2 linked regions of the Desulfobacula toluolica Tol2 genome follow. Each later gene encodes a partner of the first gene's protein in a complex. Links are inferred from orthologs where the notes say so. Each region holds a gene or a part of one and is shown on either strand. Other genes may lie near its edges.

What was found.
Region 2: the proteins of metK (region 1) and groL are in contact, whole or in part, in a cryo-EM structure (PDB 8P4O), measured with the Escherichia coli proteins. The link is inferred for Desulfobacula toluolica Tol2 from one-to-one orthologs.

Annotation. Positions count from the first base shown.
Region 1 is NC_018645.1:3,831,375-3,840,581, forward strand. What follows is about bases 6,412-9,207. They hold metK (methionine adenosyltransferase), read right to left. Parts: upstream 8,500-9,207; coding sequence 7,324-8,499; downstream 6,412-7,323. Other genes in these bases: ahcY (adenosylhomocysteinase), read right to left, coding at 6,412-7,147; TOL2_RS17480 (adenosine kinase), read left to right, coding at 8,750-9,207. Also shown: TOL2_RS17440 (acyl-CoA thioesterase), read left to right, coding at 161-664; TOL2_RS17445 (CBS domain-containing protein), read right to left, coding at 756-1,298; TOL2_RS17450 (small multi-drug export protein), read left to right, coding at 1,577-2,242; TOL2_RS17455 (electron transfer flavoprotein subunit alpha/FixB family protein), read right to left, coding at 2,246-3,247; TOL2_RS17460 (electron transfer flavoprotein subunit beta/FixA family protein), read right to left, coding at 3,244-4,077; TOL2_RS17465 (acyl-CoA dehydrogenase family protein), read right to left, coding at 4,113-5,261; more of ahcY, read right to left, coding at 5,702-6,411. UniProt on the Escherichia coli protein: Catalyzes the formation of S-adenosylmethionine (AdoMet) from methionine and ATP.
Region 2 is NC_018645.1:1,585,381-1,594,778, reverse strand. The notes cover bases 4,235-7,221. They hold groL (chaperonin GroEL), read right to left. Parts: upstream 6,561-7,221; coding sequence 4,908-6,560; downstream 4,235-4,907. Other genes in these bases: TOL2_RS07265 (FmdB family zinc ribbon protein), read right to left, coding at 7,004-7,221; groES (co-chaperone GroES), read right to left, coding at 6,609-6,896; tolQ (protein TolQ), read right to left, coding at 4,235-4,655. Outside these bases: tol-pal system protein YbgF, read right to left, coding at 1-337; peptidoglycan-associated lipoprotein Pal, read right to left, coding at 418-1,035; Tol-Pal system beta propeller repeat protein TolB, read right to left, coding at 1,184-2,545; TOL2_RS07290 (cell envelope integrity protein TolA), read right to left, coding at 2,548-3,519; protein TolR, read right to left, coding at 3,529-3,945; more of tolQ, read right to left, coding at 3,945-4,234; more of TOL2_RS07265, read right to left, coding at 7,222-7,291; TOL2_RS07260 (hypothetical protein), read right to left, coding at 7,387-7,917; TOL2_RS24065 (30S ribosomal protein bS22), read left to right, coding at 8,020-8,139; protease modulator HflC, read right to left, coding at 8,201-9,142; FtsH protease activity modulator HflK, read right to left, coding at 9,146-9,398.

The sequences.
Region 1 (9,207 bases):
TATGCCCGGACAAGATACTTACCTCAAGAGAAATAAGGCAGACACATATATAACATCATTTCATGGCGTTATAATTCTTTAATTGACTTGAACTAATTTTGATCGGATACTGTGTCTTAAAGTAACATCATTTTTAACACAGACGGCAAAGGCGGATTCAATGAAAAAAGAAAGATACATACAGGATTCCAGCGTAATTATCTCCCGGGTCATGCTGCCCGGGGATGCCAATCCGGCAGGTATTGTTCACGGCGGTGTCATCATGAAAGAAATCGACAATGCAGCAGGTGTTACAGCAGTAAGACATACCCGAAGAATCTGCGTCACTGCATCCATAGATCGCCTGGATTTTCACAAGCCCGCATTTATAGGCAACCTTATAACTGTAAAAGCAGGCATCAACATGACGGGTAAAACATCCATGGAAATCGGGGCAAGGGTTGAAACCGAAGATCTGCTGACCGGGGTCAAGACCCACCTTGCATCTGCCTACCTGACCTTTGTTGCCTTAGATGAAAACAACCGGCCCGTAAAAGTACCTCCTCTGAAGCTTGTGACAAAAGAAGATGCCAGGAGAAACAGGGAAGCCCTTGCAAGAAGAACGCTGCGGCTGTCTGAAAAAAAAAAGGAATCAGAATGCCAGACAGACAACAGGCGGTGTTAAAGCGTTTAATCCGGTATCACAATGGTTTTGACACCATTTATATCTGCGCTGGCAACACTGTCATATGTTAAACGCACAACTCAAAACAAACTTAAATCGGACAGGCCAGCATTGCTTTTCTTACCATTTCAAACAGGTCCCCAAACCTCAGCACGCCGGTAATTTCATCTTCTTTTTTAACAATCAGCGGCTGATGGACATCCATTACGTATTTATGAAGGGCTTGTTCAAGAGAATCTTCTTCTCTTACATACTCATGAGCTTCGGGTATATGCATAACGTCTGAAACCATTAAGCCAAAACCTCTTTGACACAAGTTATACATGGGTTCACGCCACAGGTTGAAATCTTTAACTGCTTTCATTACATATTCTTTTGTCAGGGTACCGTCTTTATAATTTTTGATCAATTTTTTATAATTAGGCTCAAGTACTCTGAAAATATCAATCATGGTTACTTTTCCCACAAATTTGCCTTTGCCGTTCACCACAATTGCATCTCTGTGAGCATGTCTTGTGTTATCTTTTTTGTTTTCTTCAAGGATCTGAAAAACTTCATACAATGTATTGTTTTCTTTTATTGTCACATAATTTGAGACAGGTATCATCACCTCTTTAATCAGAATATCTTTCATTGATCCTCCAATAAAATTAGGTTTGAATTAATTTAGGTTTACCTTGTGATGAATCAAGAATCGTAAACACCGAGAACAGCAGAAACATCAATCACCTTTTTTTAACAGTATAAAACGGTTTAAAGGAAATTAAAAGGAGTTGCTTTTAAAAAGGGCCATTTTATAAAAAAAGCAACTAACCGTGGTGGATTTGAAGATTGTATCCTTCTTGACATTATTCCCGGCTTACTTTATAAGTCTCTGGCTGGAATAATGACTTTAACATTGTAAAAAAAGATATGAAAAACACCCTTTTAAATACAACCGAAGGAAGACTTCTGATAGGCGGTATTGTCTTAAGTGCGCTGCTCTTGATTCTTATCGGATTCTATGGCATCACCGAACTTCACATAGCCAAAACCCTTGTTCTTGTTTTTTTTGCCCATGCTTTTGGTGGCCGGGCCGCAGGCATTGGCCTTTGTATTCTCAATGAATTTGGTGCCCTTCCAACTATTATATACAATTTTTATATTGAAGTACTCATTGTCTGCTTCACCTATGCCGCTTTTGTTTTAAGCACCACCAATTATTTAAAGGCTGAATGGCTGACAAAATTCATGGACCGGCTGTCTGCAAAAGCTCTTGAGCAGACACAAAGAGTAAAACCCCTGGGCTGGATCGGTATTTTTATCTTTGTCATGCTTCCGCTCCCGGTGACAGGACCTGTGGTGGGCTCCATTATCGGATACATGATCAGGTTAAACCCGTTCAGAAATTTCAGTGCCACGTTTTCAGGCACCCTGGCCGCCATCATTGTCTGGTTTTACTGCTTTGATTTTTTAGAGCAGCGCTTTCACATGATCCAGTACCTGTTTGCAGCCATTATCATTATGGTATTGATTCCCCACATAAAAAAAATAAAAAATTTTATTACCGATAAAAAAACAGACAAAAAAGACAATTAAGACTCAAGTTCTGATCTTCTCTTTTATGGCCTTGATGATACCAAGGCACATCTGGTTGGCATCTGCAACAATAGCCAGATCCGCCATTTTCATCATGGTGGCATTGGGATTTTTATTGACCGCAATAATAAAATCAGCACCCATTAATGCAGACGTATGCTGAATCGCACCACTGATACCAAATGACAATAGTATTTTCGGCTTTATATTTTTCCCGGCCTGTCCCACCAAAGAGTCATGAGATGCCCATTCAGAATAGACAACAGGTCGTGTGGCCCCAACCTCAGCATTCATGAGTTCAGCCAGCTCAAAAAGCTTTTTAAACTTCCCTTTACTTCCCATGCCCCTGCCCCCGCAAATCACAATATCTGCATCTTCAATTTTTTGTTTCTCGGAAGGCCTGCGCTCGGATGTGACCAGCCGAATGGCATCCTTTGGAAGATCTTCGGGAACCGGCAGGCAAATCACTTCGCCTTTAGCATCATAATCATGGGGCAGCTCCTGGAAAGTTCCAGGCCGGATCGTTGCCATCTGCGGGCGCTGCACAGGAGTGATGATTTTTGCAATCAAATTGCCGCCAAAGGAAGGCGCAATCTGAACCAGACGCCCTTTTTCATCAAGTTCAAGATCAATACAATCGGCAGTTAAACCTGTTTTAAGCTTTTTTGCAACCCTTGGGGCAATCTCCTGGCCGAATCTTGTGGCACCCACCAGCAGGGTTTCAGGCTTATACAGTTTTACCAGCCGACTCATCAACCATGAATAGGTCTCAATAGAGTAGGTATTGAGAACAGGGTCATCCATCACAAAAACCTTTTGCGCACCATGGGCAATATATTCCGCCACATATTCATCCACATCCCTGCCAAACACAACCGCACAGACGCTTGAGCCTGTCGTTGATGCAAGATCAGCTGCCCTTGCAAGGATCTGAAGGGTTACCCTGTTTTGAAAATAATTTCTGTAATCGCCAAAAACCCAGATATCTTTATTGCTGCTCATCATGCCTCATCATGTTCATGTGTTTTAAGATCTTTGCCCATGGCAGAGCTGATAACTTTGCCATATTCGTCAAACAGCTGATCCACTAATTTTTTAACCGCACCTTTCATTACCCTGTTCTCTTTTTGAGCCGTGGGAGAGTAGACATCAACTATCCTTGTGGGAGAATCCTTTAACGCATTAAAGGACGCATCAAGCCCCAGTTGTTCAGCGTTAATTTGCCTGATGCAAGGTTTTTCAAAAGCTGTTTCCACCCCTTCAAGGGCAAGATACCTGGGTTTATAGGCACCAAGATCAATGGTCACCAATCCGGGCAGATCCATATTAAAAATTTCAAAAAAATCATCCACCTGGCGCTGAACTTCAATGGTTTGATCTTTTATCTCCACATGGTTGGCATAGGTAATGGCCGGGATATTCAACTCCTCGGCAAGCTGAGGACCGACCTGGGCAGTCTCGCTGTCACTTGTCTGTGAGCCGCACAGCACCAGATAAAACTCCTTGCATTCCTGCCGGATAAATTTTGCCAGTATATGACTGGTCAAAAAAGTGTCTGCCCCGGCCATTCTCCTGTCCGTCAGCAAAACCCCTTCATCGGCTCCCAGAGCCTGAGCCTGATGCAGTATTTCTTCGGCCATGGCAGGTCCCATTGCAATGGCACAGATATGTGCCGGTCGGCTTTCTTTGATCTGCAATGCCGCCTCAAGGGCTCTTCGGCTTGCAGGGTCCATAATTCCTTCGGCCAGGTTCCGCTTCAAAGTTCCGGTTCTGGAATCCCAGGGCAATTCCGAAACCATGGGTACCTGTTTGATACATACAATAATCTTCAACATTTGCTTTACCTTAATTCAATTGGGTTGGGACAAATTCAACTGGATTGAGACAGAATAGACCGGGCAATCACCATTTTCTGAACCTCACTGGTTCCCTCATAAATCTGTGTCACCTTGGCATCCCTGAAATATCGTTCCACGTCATACTCTTTGCTGTAACCATATCCCCCATGGATCTGGACGGCCATATCAGTCACCTCTTTTGCCGTGGCACTGCAATAAAGTTTTGCCATGGAGGCTTCTGAGGAAAAAGGTTTGTTGCCGTCCTTGCATGCAGCTGATCTGTACAGCAAAAGCCGTGATGCATCTATTTTGGTGGCCATATCAGCCAGATAATTTTGAATGGTCTGAAATTTAGACAGAGACTTGTTAAACTGCTGGCGCTCCCTGGCATAGGAGACCGAACTTTCAAAAGCTGCCTGGGCAATGCCAAGGGCTTGGGCTGCAATCCCTATCCTGCCAGTATCAAGAGCTGTCAACCCGATATTTATTCCCTGCCCCAACTTGCCCAAAAGATTTGTTTTCGGCACTTTGCAGTCCTCAAAAAACAGGGACGACACAGGGTTGGCACGCATTCCGCAAAGGTCTTCTATCTCACCCACACTAAATCCGGGCCGGTCTTTTTCCACGATAAAAACACTGGCCCGATTTTTCTTATTCTCGGTTTCAGAAATGGCAAACACCAGTATTGTACCGCACACACCACCATTGGTAACAAAAATTTTAGTGCCGTTCAACACAAATGCGTCCATAGTCTCCACGGCATTGGTTTCCACCCCACCTGCGTCAGAGCCTGCATTGGCTTCGGTAATACAAAAGGCACCAATACTGTCCCCCCTGGCCATGGCAGGTACAAATTTTTCTTTTTGCTCTGTGGTCCCGAATTTAAGGATAGGAAATATTCCCACACTGTTATGGACAGTCACACAAAGGCCTAATGCAGCTGACACCCTTGACAACTCTTCAATAGCAATGGCATAGCTGATGGTATCAAGACCTGCACCTCCATAATCTCTTGGCACCTGAAGTCCGAAAAAATTCAAGGGCTTCATTTTTTCAACAATTTCCCAGGGAAACCGTGATTCCGCATCCATAAGGGAAACATGGGGTTTGATTTCACTTTCCGCAAACTCTCTTACTGTTTTACGTATCAACTGGTGTTTCATACAGGGATTAAAATCCACGGACATACTCCATTGTTTGTTTTTTATATGATAATAGCCTTAACAAGGCGCTTAAAACTTAAAAAGGCTGCTTCTTTTGGAAGCAGCCTAATTAAGAAAAGGGAAAAAAGATGAAAAAATCAATCTTTTGTAATTTAATAAAAGCAAGGATCGTACCACACAACCTTAAAAAAACAATAAACTCAAAAACCACTTATTTTACAGTCAGTTAAAGCAATATTTTTTTTAATATGCAACTCAAGCAAAACCCTTGTTTACTTTTTCAGACATCAAAAGTTCAAAATTTTGAACCAAAACATATCATTATTTTTCATATCAACCATAACAAATTGAAATAATAATATAAAAAACCAACCAATGACAATTCAAAATTTTGAACCAATTTAACATCACAGACTAAAGCCTTACCCCTTTTCACCCAAAGACCAAAACAGACAAAATCAATATTTATAAATATCTGCTTTAAAAGGCCCGTTGATGGGAACCCCGAGATAATCAGACTGTTCCTGGGTCATCGTGGTCAGGCTGACGGAAAGATTTTTCAAATGCAGCCTTGCCACTTCCTCATCCAGCTCCTTGGGCAAGGTGTACACCTTTTTTTCAAGATCTTCCTTGGCCAGTTTAATCTGGGCCAGGGTCTGATTTGAAAAGCTGTTGCTCATCACAAAACTGGGATGTCCTGTGGCACAACCCAGATTCACAAGCCGTCCTTCAGCAAGAACAATAATGGATCGGCCCGACGCCAATGTCCACTTGTCCACCTGGGGTTTAACGTTTATTTTAACGGCTGTTGGATGTTTATCCAGATAGCTCATTTCTATTTCACTATCAAAATGACCAATATTGCAGATAATGGATTCATCCTTCATCTGCTCCATATGTTCTCCTTTGATCACATGGTAATTACCGGTGGCTGTCACAAAAATATCTCCGTGAGGTGCAGCCTCTTCCATGGTCACAACCCGGTAGCCTTCCATGGCGGCCTGGAGTGCGCAAATAGGATCAATTTCAGTGACCCATACAATGGCGCCATATCCTTTCATGGAAGCGGCACAACCCTTGCCCACATCCCCGTACCCGGCTATGACAACGGTTTTACCCGCGATCATGACATCTGTTCCCCGCTTGATACCGTCTGCAAGGGATTCTCTGCATCCGTAAAGATTATCAAATTTGGATTTGGTCACTGAATCATTCACATTGATAGCGGGAAACAGGAGTTCATTTTTTTCAGCCAGCTGATAAAGCCTGTGAACACCGGTGGTTGTCTCTTCTGAAACCCCTCTGATTTTTTTGGCAATGTTGGTCCATTTTTCAGGATTTTCCTGAAAACTCACTCCCAGGCGGTTCATCAGGCATTTTTCATCAAGGCTGTTGAATTGATTATCCAGCAAAGACGGATCTTTTTCAACTTTCACACCCTGGTGAACATAAAGAGTTGCATCTCCTCCGTCATCGACAATCAGATCAGGCCCTGAACCATCAGGCCAGATCAATGCCTGCTCCGTACACCACCAGAACTCGTCAAGAGTTTCCCCTTTCCAGGCAAAGACGGCTGCCGATCCTTTTTGTGCAATGGCTGCGGCTGCATGATCCTGGGTGGAAAAAATATTGCAGGATGCCCATCGGATATCCGCACCCAGTTCATACAAGGTATCAATGAGCATGGCTGTCTGGATGGTCATATGCAGGCTGCCCATGATTTTTAATCCTTGAAGGGGTTTTTCGGGGCCGTATTTTTCCCTGATGGCCATCAGACCCGGCATCTCCTTTTCTGAAAGCTGCATGTCCTTATGGCCTTCTTCAGCCAGGGCAATATCTTTGATCTTATATTTAAGATCAAGGTCAAGGTCGATATAGGAAGGGTCTTTACTCAATTGTGACATTTAAAAATACTCCTTATTAATTTCACTTCAAGATAAACATATCAAAATATATTGATATGTTGTTTTTAGTCCAAAATACAAGTATCGGTTTTTATTGTCAATAAAAAACCGCCTCAACTTTAATTTTCAAGCTGGAGCGGCTTTTATCAAAACTTAAAATCCCGGAGTACAGGCAACTATAATCCGGCCAGATCCCTTATCTGATCAGCTTTGTCTGTTCTTTCCCAGTAAAAATCAGGGTCTTTTCTTCCAAAATGTCCATAAGCTGATGTTTTCCTGTAAATAGGACGAAGCAGGTCAAGGGTTTCAATGATGGCGGCAGGCCTTAGATCAAACACCTCTTTGACAATATCAACAGCCCTGGTTTCAGATATTTTCCCTGTTCCCATAAAATCAACCAGAAGAGATACAGGCTGGGCAACCCCGATGGCATATGCCACCTGGATCTCACATTTATCAGCCACACCGGATGCAACAAGATTTTTTGCGATATACCTGCCCATATAGGACGCACTTCTATCTACTTTTGAAGGATCTTTTCCTGAAAAACATCCTCCCCCATGACTGCCCTGGCCGCCATAGGTATCAACGATGATTTTTCTGCCGGTAAGCCCGCAGTCTCCCATAGGGCCTCCCACAACAAACCGGCCTGTGGGATTAATGAAAAAACGGGTATCTCCGTCTATCATCTCTTCGGGAATTACTTTTCTAATGACTTCTTTTATGATTGCAGCCTTTAAATCATCATAAGAAACATCAGGCGAATGCTGGGTGGAAACAACAACAGTATCAACTCTTTTGGGCTGGCCTCCATTTATGTATTCAATTGTTACCTGGGATTTTCCATCAGGCCTTAAAAAATCAAGGGCACCGTTTTTTCGGACCTGGGCCAAACGTTTGGTCAGTTTATGAGCATAGGTAATCGGCATGGGCATCAGTTCCGGAGTTTCGTTTGTGGCAAACCCAAACATCAGGCCCTGGTCACCGGCACCCTGCTCTTTATAAAGACCTGCGCCTTCATCCACTCCCTGGGCAATATCGGCTGATTGCTGGTCAATACTTGTAACAACCGAGCAGGTCTGCCAGTCAAATCCCATGTTTGAAGAGTTATATCCAATATCTTTGATGGTGCTTCTGACCACATCCGGAATATCCACATAGCAGTCTGTGGTAATTTCTCCTGCAACCATTGCAAGGCCTGTAGTTACCAATGTTTCACACGCAACCCGGCATTTTTTATCCTGAGTCATTATGGCATCAAGGATACCGTCAGATATGGCATCTGCTACTTTATCAGGATGACCTTCTGTTACAGATTCGGATGTAAACATGAAAGATTTTTTTTCTGACATTCCAAACTCCTTATTATCTGGGATAATTATATTGTCAATTCAATATTCGTTTCAGCTAAAAATAAACATATCAAAATATATTGATATGTTAGTTCCCATCCAAAATACAAGTCCCGATTTTTATTGTCAATAAAAAAATCCGCCTAACTTTATTATTTTTCATTAAATTATAAATTACTTGACAATTATTTCATAATTTTTATTCTTTGATGATTTTATGACAATGGAACTTAACACGTTTGGAGAAAATATGCCGGAAAACAGACGAACGAGAATCACAGGAATCGGATCTGCCTTGGTTGATATTTTAATCAATGAATCCGATCAATTTTTAAAAACACTTGAAAAAGAAAAAGGCGGAATGACCCTTGTGGGGGATAAGGATATCCAGCAGATATTAGCTGAAACAAACCAAACCCCTTTTGTTGTTCCAGGTGGTGCGGCGTGCAATACCATTGTCGGGATAGGCAACCTTGGCGGTGATGCCAGGTTTATCGGCAGAAGAGGAGATGATGAGTTCGGCCAAACATTTGAACAACAGATGGTCGACTGCAATGTTGAACCCCTTGTTTCAATCTCCGGTTCTCCGACAGGCAAGGTCTTATCGGTTATAACACCGGATGCTCAAAGGTCAATGTTCACTTTTCTGGGTGCATCCACAGAGCTTGACCCAAACTCAATCACGCCGGATATGTTTCAAGATACTGC
Region 2 (9,398 bases), 2.3 Mb from region 1 along the record:
ATTGTGCAAAACTGTGATTAATTTCTTCAATCATACCTTGAAGCCTCTGAATGTCTGATTTGATACTCTGAATAGTATCTTTCATTTCAGCATACTCTTCCTGGCTGATACTGTGACTTTCATTTAATCTTTTTTCGATACTTTCAATATTCTGCTCAAACTTCAAACGAATCTGTTCATTTTGCACGGCAAATTCTTTTGATTTTTCAGTTTGCCGCTTATTTTTCAATTCCAGAGTTGCCACCTTGTTCTCAAGAATCACAAAACTCTGGGATTCGACACAGCCGGAAAAAACCAATACAATAATCACAACACCGAACAAATATTTCATTCTCATAACTAAACTCCAGCAATCAAAAAAAATTTGTGGAAAGACAAATTTATAGTTGCAAGAACAGATTTTAAATCAGTTCTGTATTAATCAATTGCAAAATGAGCGCGCCTGTTCTTTCTGTATGCATCCTCTGTTTTTCCAAAATCTTCAGGTTGTTCTTCACCATAGCTGACGGTGTTCAAACGAGAAGCCGAAACGCCCAGATTGACCAAATAAGCTTTTGCTGCAGCAGCACGCCTTTCACCCAACGAAAGGTTATATTCAGTTGTACCACGGTCATCACAGTGGCCTTCAATAGTTACGGATACCGAATAATTTGCTTTTAACCATGCTGCTTTTTCTTTTAAAACTGTTTTTGCCATTGGACTCAGTTGAGAACTGTCATATTCAAAATGGATGTTCTGGTTTTCAAACCGTTTCTTTGCAGCCATTATTTTAGCTTGCCTCAGCGCTTTTTCATTGGCAATTCGATCTTCCAGTTCCTGCTGTGCAATACGATCCGCATCTTCCCTTGCTTGCGCGTTGGCCCGAGCTTGAGCTTCTGCTTTAGCTTTGGCAGCATTTTTATCTGCTTCTATCTTAGCTTGATCCTCAATAGCAGTTGCATCTGACACAATTGTTTTTTTTGCGCATGAGACAGCAAAAAAAAGTCCTGCAACAAGGATTGCCATGGTCAGATTAATCCACACTCTGTTTTTCATTTTTTTATCTCCTCTTTGTTTGAGGGAACAAATTTGTCCCCGCCTATAATTCAACTCAACGAATTCAAATTTAGTCATTCAATCTACTATAACAAAGAAAGCAGATTTAAAATCTGCCCCCGCAATATCATCTTTATTCAGTACTTTGTTACATTGACCAATCCGGTTGGGTCTGTTTGCCGCTCAGACTTAAAAGTCTTCGCTGGTCTGATCCGGACGCATTCATAACAAAAATTCTTGGAACCCCGTTTTCACGGGTTGATGTAAAAGTTATCATACTGCCGTCCGGTGACCATGCAGGATCTTCATTATCCCCCGTATTCATGGTCAATTGAACCGGCATTCCCGTATCAATATCCAGTATAAAAATATTAATATGGTTATCTTTAATGTTGACATAAGCAATTTTCTTGCCATCGGGAGACCAAGCCGGCGATGTATTATTAAGACCTTTGAACGTCAGGCGCCGCACTTCTCCTGATTCAATATCCTTTATATATATCTGGGGAGTTCCGGCCCGTTTTGAAGTAAAAACTATTTTTTGGCCATCCGGTGAAAACTTGGGCGACACATCAATTCCCCAGCTTTTTGTTATTCTTTTAATAATTTCTCCGGTCAGGGTCAACAAATAAATTTCCTGATCCCCGGAAAAACTTAAAGCTGCCGAAAGTTTAAGCTGTCCCGGCATCCAGTCCGGAGAAATATTCATTCCCTTGTAATTGACAATTGCACCTTTGTTTTCATTGAAATTTTTAATAAATATATCCGGCTTTCCCTTTGCATAGGAAACATAGGCCAGCCATTTTCCATCAAAAGACCAGGAAGGAGAAAGACAAATACTTTTGTGGAAGGTCATCTGCTTGACGTTTTGCCCGTCAAAATCACAGGTGAATATTTCTTTTTTACCGTTTACTGTTGAAACAAATGCAATTTTACTATTGAACACCCCCCATTTACCGGTAAGAGAGTAGGATATTTCACTGCAAAACAAATGAATCATCTTCCTGATTTGGGAACGAGAACCGCTATATACCTTGCCTACCAGAAGTTTTGTATTAAATGTATCAAAAAGTCTTAATTTAAGTTTTACTTTGCCATTGGTTTCAATAATCCCCCCGGTAACAAGCAGTTCAGCACCAATGCCTGTCCAGTCACGAAAATTAATCTGGCCCAGCTGAATGCCGGATTCAGCCGGATTTGATAAAAATGCAACAGGGTTCATCGTTTTAAGGTAGCCTGTAAAATCAAGTGCCTGTGTTAAAATACGCCTTGCTTTTTCTCCATCCGTTACCTCAACTTCATGACCGTTAAACGCCTTAAATCCCGTTACAGCAACAGGTGTTTTCTTTAAAAATGGGTTACTGATATTGATATAATCATATTCTTGAGCATATACAGTGCCATATTGAAATAAAAAAAAAACAATAAACACAAAACAACATCTGTATACCATAGTTTTATTAACCATCTCATAGATAAGATACCGTTTATTCCTGATAATTAAACCCATTTTTATTTCAGCCCTCTTGGTGTGAAAATAACAATAACATCATAAGAATGCCTTCCACCCGGCAACTGCGGCAGTGGATTTGCTTTTTTAATTGCTTTTTTTGCAGATTCATCAAGATAACGATTTCCTGACCTGGTTTCATAAATAATATCCCGTATTTCACCGCTTTTTAATACTTTGATCAGGATTCTGACTTCAAGACCCTGGTTCATCCTGGCAAGGGTCTCATTAAACACCCAGTTCTGCTCTATTCTTGAACCTAAAACCATTTTATATAGCTCTATGGGTTCATATCCCTTCTTTCCATACCCGGCATATGCCCCCTTCCCTTGATCCTCATTTGCCTTGCCCTGCTCCTGCACCTTTTTCTGAATACGGCTCAGGGCTTGTTCAAGCTTAGCCTGGGACTGATCCTCAACTTTTTTTTCCAATTGTTTCCTTGCTGATTCCAATACCTTTTCAGGATCAATTTCTTTTTTGGCCTTTTTCTTTTCAACCGGCTTCTTTTCAACCGGCTTCTTTTCAACCGGCTTCTTTTCAACCGGCTTGTTCTCTTTTTTATTGTCTGATTCTTTTCTTTTTTTCTCTTGCAGGGCGATCAAATCTTTCAAATTTTTTGGTTTCGCTTTTAAACTTATGTCCGGTTTAAAATTTGGAATTGTCCGGTTTTTTTTTATAACAGGAGCTTTTTGTATAATGGGAGCATTATTTATTGCTTCCCCTTTTTTTGTTGAATAATCTTGACTTTTAGCAGGTTCTTCAAAAGCAGGTTCCGGTGAAAAAGAGACCAGATCAATCTGAATAACCGATGGCAGGGGTTTGGATAATTTGATATCCTGACAAAAAATCATACCGCAAAAAAACAAACCGTGTAAAACTACTGAAATAGAAAAAAAAACTATTCCTGTTTTCCTGCCGTGATCAGGAGTAAGAAATGAGTCTTTTCTGATTTTAACTTTTATAGGGAGACTCATACTGGTCAATCAGGATGCATTTTCATCTTCAGGAAGGGTTATCATCCCGAGACTGTCAATACCGGCTTGTTTTATTTTTGAAATCACATTGATAACTACTCCATACGGCACTTTTTTATCCGCCCTGAGATAAACATTTTTTTTATCAAAATTTTCCAATATGGCCCCCAGCTTCCGGGTCAAAAATTCAACACTGACAACCTGTTCATTAATAAACACTTTTAAATCATCATCAATGGAAATAATCAAACGTTCTTCATTACCGTTTAATGGTTTTGAGGTTGCCTTGGGCAAATCCACATCAACCCCCTGGACCATCATGGGAGCCGTCACCATGAAAATAATCAGCAAAACAAGCATGACATCCACAAAAGGAGTGACATTGATCTCGGACATGAACTGATCATTACCTGAGCCTGACTGCATTATGCCTCCATTTGCTTTTGAATATCTCGTTCCATTATATTTAAAAGATCTGAAGAAAAACTCTGCAACTCAGAATCCAAGACCCTTATCCTGTCCGTAAAATAATTATAGGCAATAACGGAAGGTATTGCTACGGCAAGACCTGCTGCCGTTGCGATCAATGCTTCCGATATGCCCGGAGCAACTACGGCAAGGCTTGCAGACCCGCTTAACCCAATGCCATGGAAGGTATCCATGATCCCCCATACCGTACCGAAAAGACCGATAAAAGGGGCGGTATTACCAGCTGTTGCCAAAAACGGTACCAATTGAACCAGACGTCTGACTTCTACGCCAATGGATCGGTTTAACGATCGTTTTATGCTGCCGACAGCTTGGAAATAGGAGTTATCTGTTCGCTTTACCTGTGTTTTTTCATTATCTTTGCTGTCAGATCTTGCCATCTCCATATATGCAGTGATAAAAATTCTTGCGACCGGACTTGATCTCAATGCCTTGGCTTTTGAAAATGCATCTGAAAGATTTCGGCACTGCCAGAAAACATCTGTAAAATCAGCAGATTCTTTAAAAGCACTCCTTACATACCTGAATTTGATAAATATGATTGCCCATGAGGTTATTGAAAAGAACAGCAGCAGCAGCATGATAAATTTAACAACCGGGCCTGCATTGCTCAGCATGTAAAACAATCCAACGGTTTCCGTGGTCATACAACCTCTCTTACAAATTTACCTTCCCAATAGAGATAACATAACAAATCAGTGGCAAGATAATAAATAAATTTTAATAAAACTAAGTATATGAGCCGGCATTTCATGTCAAGTTCTTAATTATAATCAAAAACACCTCAAACCCAAACGAACTGCCTTTTTTATAGCATAGTTAAAAAAAACAAAGCCCCTGCACATCAAATGAGCAAGGGCTTTATTCAAATATTACGAATGGTATTGTTTAACGAAACATTACATCATTCCGCCCATTCCGCCCATTCCGCCCATTCCGCCGCCGGGCATTCCAGCAGGCATTCCGCCGCCGTCATTTTTTTCCGGTTTTTCAGCGATCATGGCTTCCGTGGTCAGCATGACAGAGGCAACACTGGCTGCATTCTGAAGTGCAAAACGAACCACTTTTTTAGGATCAATAACACCAGCTTCAATCAGATCTTCATAAACATTTGTCAAGGCATTGTAACCAAAGGCACCTGTGCCCTCTTTGACTTTATTGATAACAACAGAGCCTTCAGCACCTGCATTGTCGGCAATTTTACGAAGAGGTTCTTCAATGGCGCGTGCAATAACATCCACACCCAGTTGTTCTTCGCCTTCAAGATTAAGTTCTTCAAGAGCTGAAATACATCTTACAAGGGCAACACCACCGCCAGGCACGATACCTTCTTCAACCGCTGCACGGGTTGCATTAAGGGCATCTTCAACTCTGGCTTTCTTTTCCTTCATTTCAGTTTCAGTGGCAGCACCAACATTAATCACTGCAACACCGCCAACAAGTTTGGCAAGCCTTTCCTGAAGCTTTTCTCTGTCATAGTCAGAAGAGGTTTCTTCAACCTGGGCACGAATCATTTTCACACGGCCTTCAAGCGATTCTCTGGAACCTGCACCATCAACGATAATTGTATTGTCTTTATCAATCGTAATGGTTTTTGCCTGACCCAGATCTTGAATGGTTACATTTTCAAGTTTAATTCCAATGTCTTCTGAAACAACCTGTCCGCCGGTTAATACGGCAATATCTTCCAGCATGGCTTTTCTTCTGTCGCCAAATCCCGGAGCTTTAACTGCAGCAACATTCAAGGTGCCGCGAAGTTTATTTACAACCAGTGTGGCAAGGGCTTCGCCTTCAACATCTTCGGCAACAATCATGAGAGGTTTGCCAGTTTTGGCAATTTCTTCAAGAATAGGAAGAAGGTCTTTCATGGAAGAAATCTTTTTATCGCAGATTAAAACAAACGGATTATCAAGGGCTGCAACCATTTTCTCTGAATCAGTTACAAAGTAAGGTGACAGATAACCGCGGTCAAACTGCATACCTTCTACAACGTCCAGAGTGGTATCCATTGACTTGGCTTCTTCTACGGTGATAACACCTTCTTTACCAACTTTATCCATTGCTTCGGCAATAATATTACCAATGGTTGCATCATTATTTGCAGAAATGGTTCCAACTTGGGCAATTTCATTCTGATCTTTGGTCGGTTTTGCTATTTTTTCAAGACTTTCGACAATCTTAGAAACCGCTTTATCAATCCCTCTTTTGATTCCCATGGGATTATTTCCTGCAACAACCAGCTTCTGGCCGTTTTCATAGATTGCACGGGCCAAAACGGTTGCAGTAGTAGTACCGTCACCGGCCATATCAGAAGTTTTACTGGACACTTCTTTTACCATCTGAGCGCCCATGTTCTCAAATTTATCTTCCAGATCAATCTCTTTTGCAACAGTTACACCATCTTTGGTAACATTGGGAGAGCCCCAGGATTTTTCAATAACGACATTTCGTCCTTTAGGTCCAAGAGTAACCACAACTGCATCTGCAAGAGCCTTAACACCCCTAAGCATTGCTTCACGGGCCTTCGCATCATATTTAATTTCTTTTGCCATCTTCAATAATCTCCATTTATATCGTTAAATTATTCTTATATCGTTAAATTATTCAATTACTCCGAGAACATCATCCTGACGAAGGATAAGATAATCAATACCATCAATTTTCACATCTGTTCCACCATATTTGCTGAAAAGAACACGATCCCCGACCTTTACATCCATTGGAAGAAGTTTTCCGTCTTCGCCCATGCGGCCATTACCTGTGGCAACGATTTTGCCTTCTGCCGGTTTTTCTTTTGCCGTATCAGGAATAATAATACCACCCTTGGTTTTTTCGTCCTCTGCAACACGTTCAACAAGAATTCTGTCACTCAATGGTCTCAAACTCATGATCATTTTCTCCTTTAAATAGTATTTGTTGTGTTAATGCGTATAGTTTGTTTTATTCAACTTCAATTTTTTGAACATTGATTTTTTGAATATTAATTTTTGGAACATTAATTTTTGGAATCAATTGTCTTTTTTGAAGTTGTTTTTGAAGTAGTTTTTGATTCTTTGGATTTAGTACCGGCTTTTTTATCAGATTTTGTTTCTGTTCCCGTTTTAGCACCGCCATAGTCTGTGACGTACCAGCCCGATCCTTTAAGATGAAATGAACTTTGTGAAATCAGCTTTTTCAGACTACCCTTGCAATTAGGGCAAGTGGTAAGAGGGGAATCTGAAATTTTTTGAAGTGCTTCTTCTATTTGTCCGCACTCTGTACATTGATATTCATAAACTGGCATTTTACTTCTCCGTTTTTCTTTAGTCGTCTTGGAAAATCAAAGATAAAATAATAAGTTATTTATCCTTGTCAAGAAGGGGTATCTAAATTTTTTACCTATATGCCGGATCTCGAAATTATTAACCAATCTTTATAAAATCCAAATACTTGATTCAAACCTGGAATAGATACCTGGTTTAAAATAATATAAGTTAGCTGATGCACTTTTCGTTCTTCATCAAATGTAACATCAGCTTCATTTTTATTTTCATACCGATGTTGAAATTTTAAAAATCTGACAACATGAACCAGTTCATGGGTTAACACATACAAAAGAAAAGGTTCCAATAGCAGGCCCGCTTTTTCAACAATTGAAAGGATGGCGCTGTCCTGAAGACACACTTTATAAAAACTGAAAGAAGAAGACCCTAAAGGAACATCTTTTTTGCGTCCTTCATACTTGACAACCTGGGCAAATGGACCGTCAACATGCTCATGAACAGCCAGGTCTTTTGCTGTCTTAATATCATACCTGTTTTTCAGCCACTGGCCGGAAGACAGTTTAAAATAGTTGTTAACCAATTCTTCCGATACTTTTACGGCTTCATCAACCTTTAAAAGTTCTTCTTGATTAAAGTGTCGTAACATTTGCATCCGGTGCCTTTTTATACCAAAATAAAAAATGGACATTTAAATAAATATTATGCTATAGTAACTATTTAGCGAATTTAAAATAAAAAAATAATATAAATGTATACAAAGGAGGTGATTTTTTTGGGTAGTGTGATTAAAAAGAGAAGGAAAAAAATGAGGAAACATAAACACAGAAAACTCCTTGCCAAAACCAGACACCAGAGAAAGAAAAAATAGCTGGTGTAATCTGCGGAGTATTGAGTTGCAAACCATTCAACTCAATACTCGAATATTCTTCCTACCGTTCAATACCCTTAAAGTATTTCATAAAATCAGAATCCGTTGAAAGAATCAGCGTACTGTCTTTTTTCATGGTCTTCTTATAGACTTCCATTGTCTTTACAAATGCATAAAAATCCGGGTCAGCACCATAGGCATCCGCATAAATCTTTGTGGCAGTTGCATCAGCATCACCCTTAATCTTCTGAGCATCTTTATATGCCTGGGATTTGATCACCTGGAGTTCTTTTTCTTTTTCACCCCGTATATTGCTTGCCTCACCCATACCCTCTGCCCGGTATTTTTCAGCGATTTGATTTCTTTCGGCAATCATCCTGTTATAAACAGCCTGCCGAACATTTTCAATATAGTTGATTCTTTTTATTTTTACATCCACAAGCTCAATACCGAACTGTACCAGTTTTTCACCAGCCTGTTTTACGATTCTTTTTGTAATCTCATCGCGGCCCAGGTTAATTTTATATTGAACCCTTTTTCTGTTCTCATCAACAACCGATTCAAATGTATCCATGGGTCGATCCGTATTTCGAACACTTTCAACAAGAGGATAGGATGTCACAAGGTTTCTCATGGCCGGATCAATGATATCATCCAGACGCTCAATCGCTGCCAATTCATTGTTAACGGTCTGAAAATACTTGACAGGGTCAACAATTTTCCATCGCGCAAAGGTATCCACCCATATATAGGTTTTATCTTTTGTGGGCACCTGACCTGGGTCACCATCCCAGGTTAACAGATTATTTGGAAAAAAATTGGCAATTTGAAAAAACGGCAGCTTGAATTTCAAGCCAGGCTCGGTAATAGGCTGCCCCACAACTCGACCAAACTGGGTTATAACAACCTGTTCGGTTTCATCAACAATGTAGGCAGAACTGTAAGTTAATAAAACAGCAACAGCAACGACAATCAAAAACAACGGTTTTATAATACTATTCATTTTTTACTCACTTTTATTAAGGAATCTATTTTGAGGAACTGCCGCAGATTGACCACCACCCATATTTAAAAAAGGCAGCATATTTTTTTGTTCAGAGTCAATAATATACTTTGTCCCAAGATTGGGGAAAATTTCCAGCATGGATTCCAGATACAGTCGTTTTTTTGTCACATCCTTGGCTTTTGCATAGGCCTGGTAGATTGCTGAAAATTTGGTGGCATCCCCCTGGGCACGGTTAATCCGGTCAATGGCATAC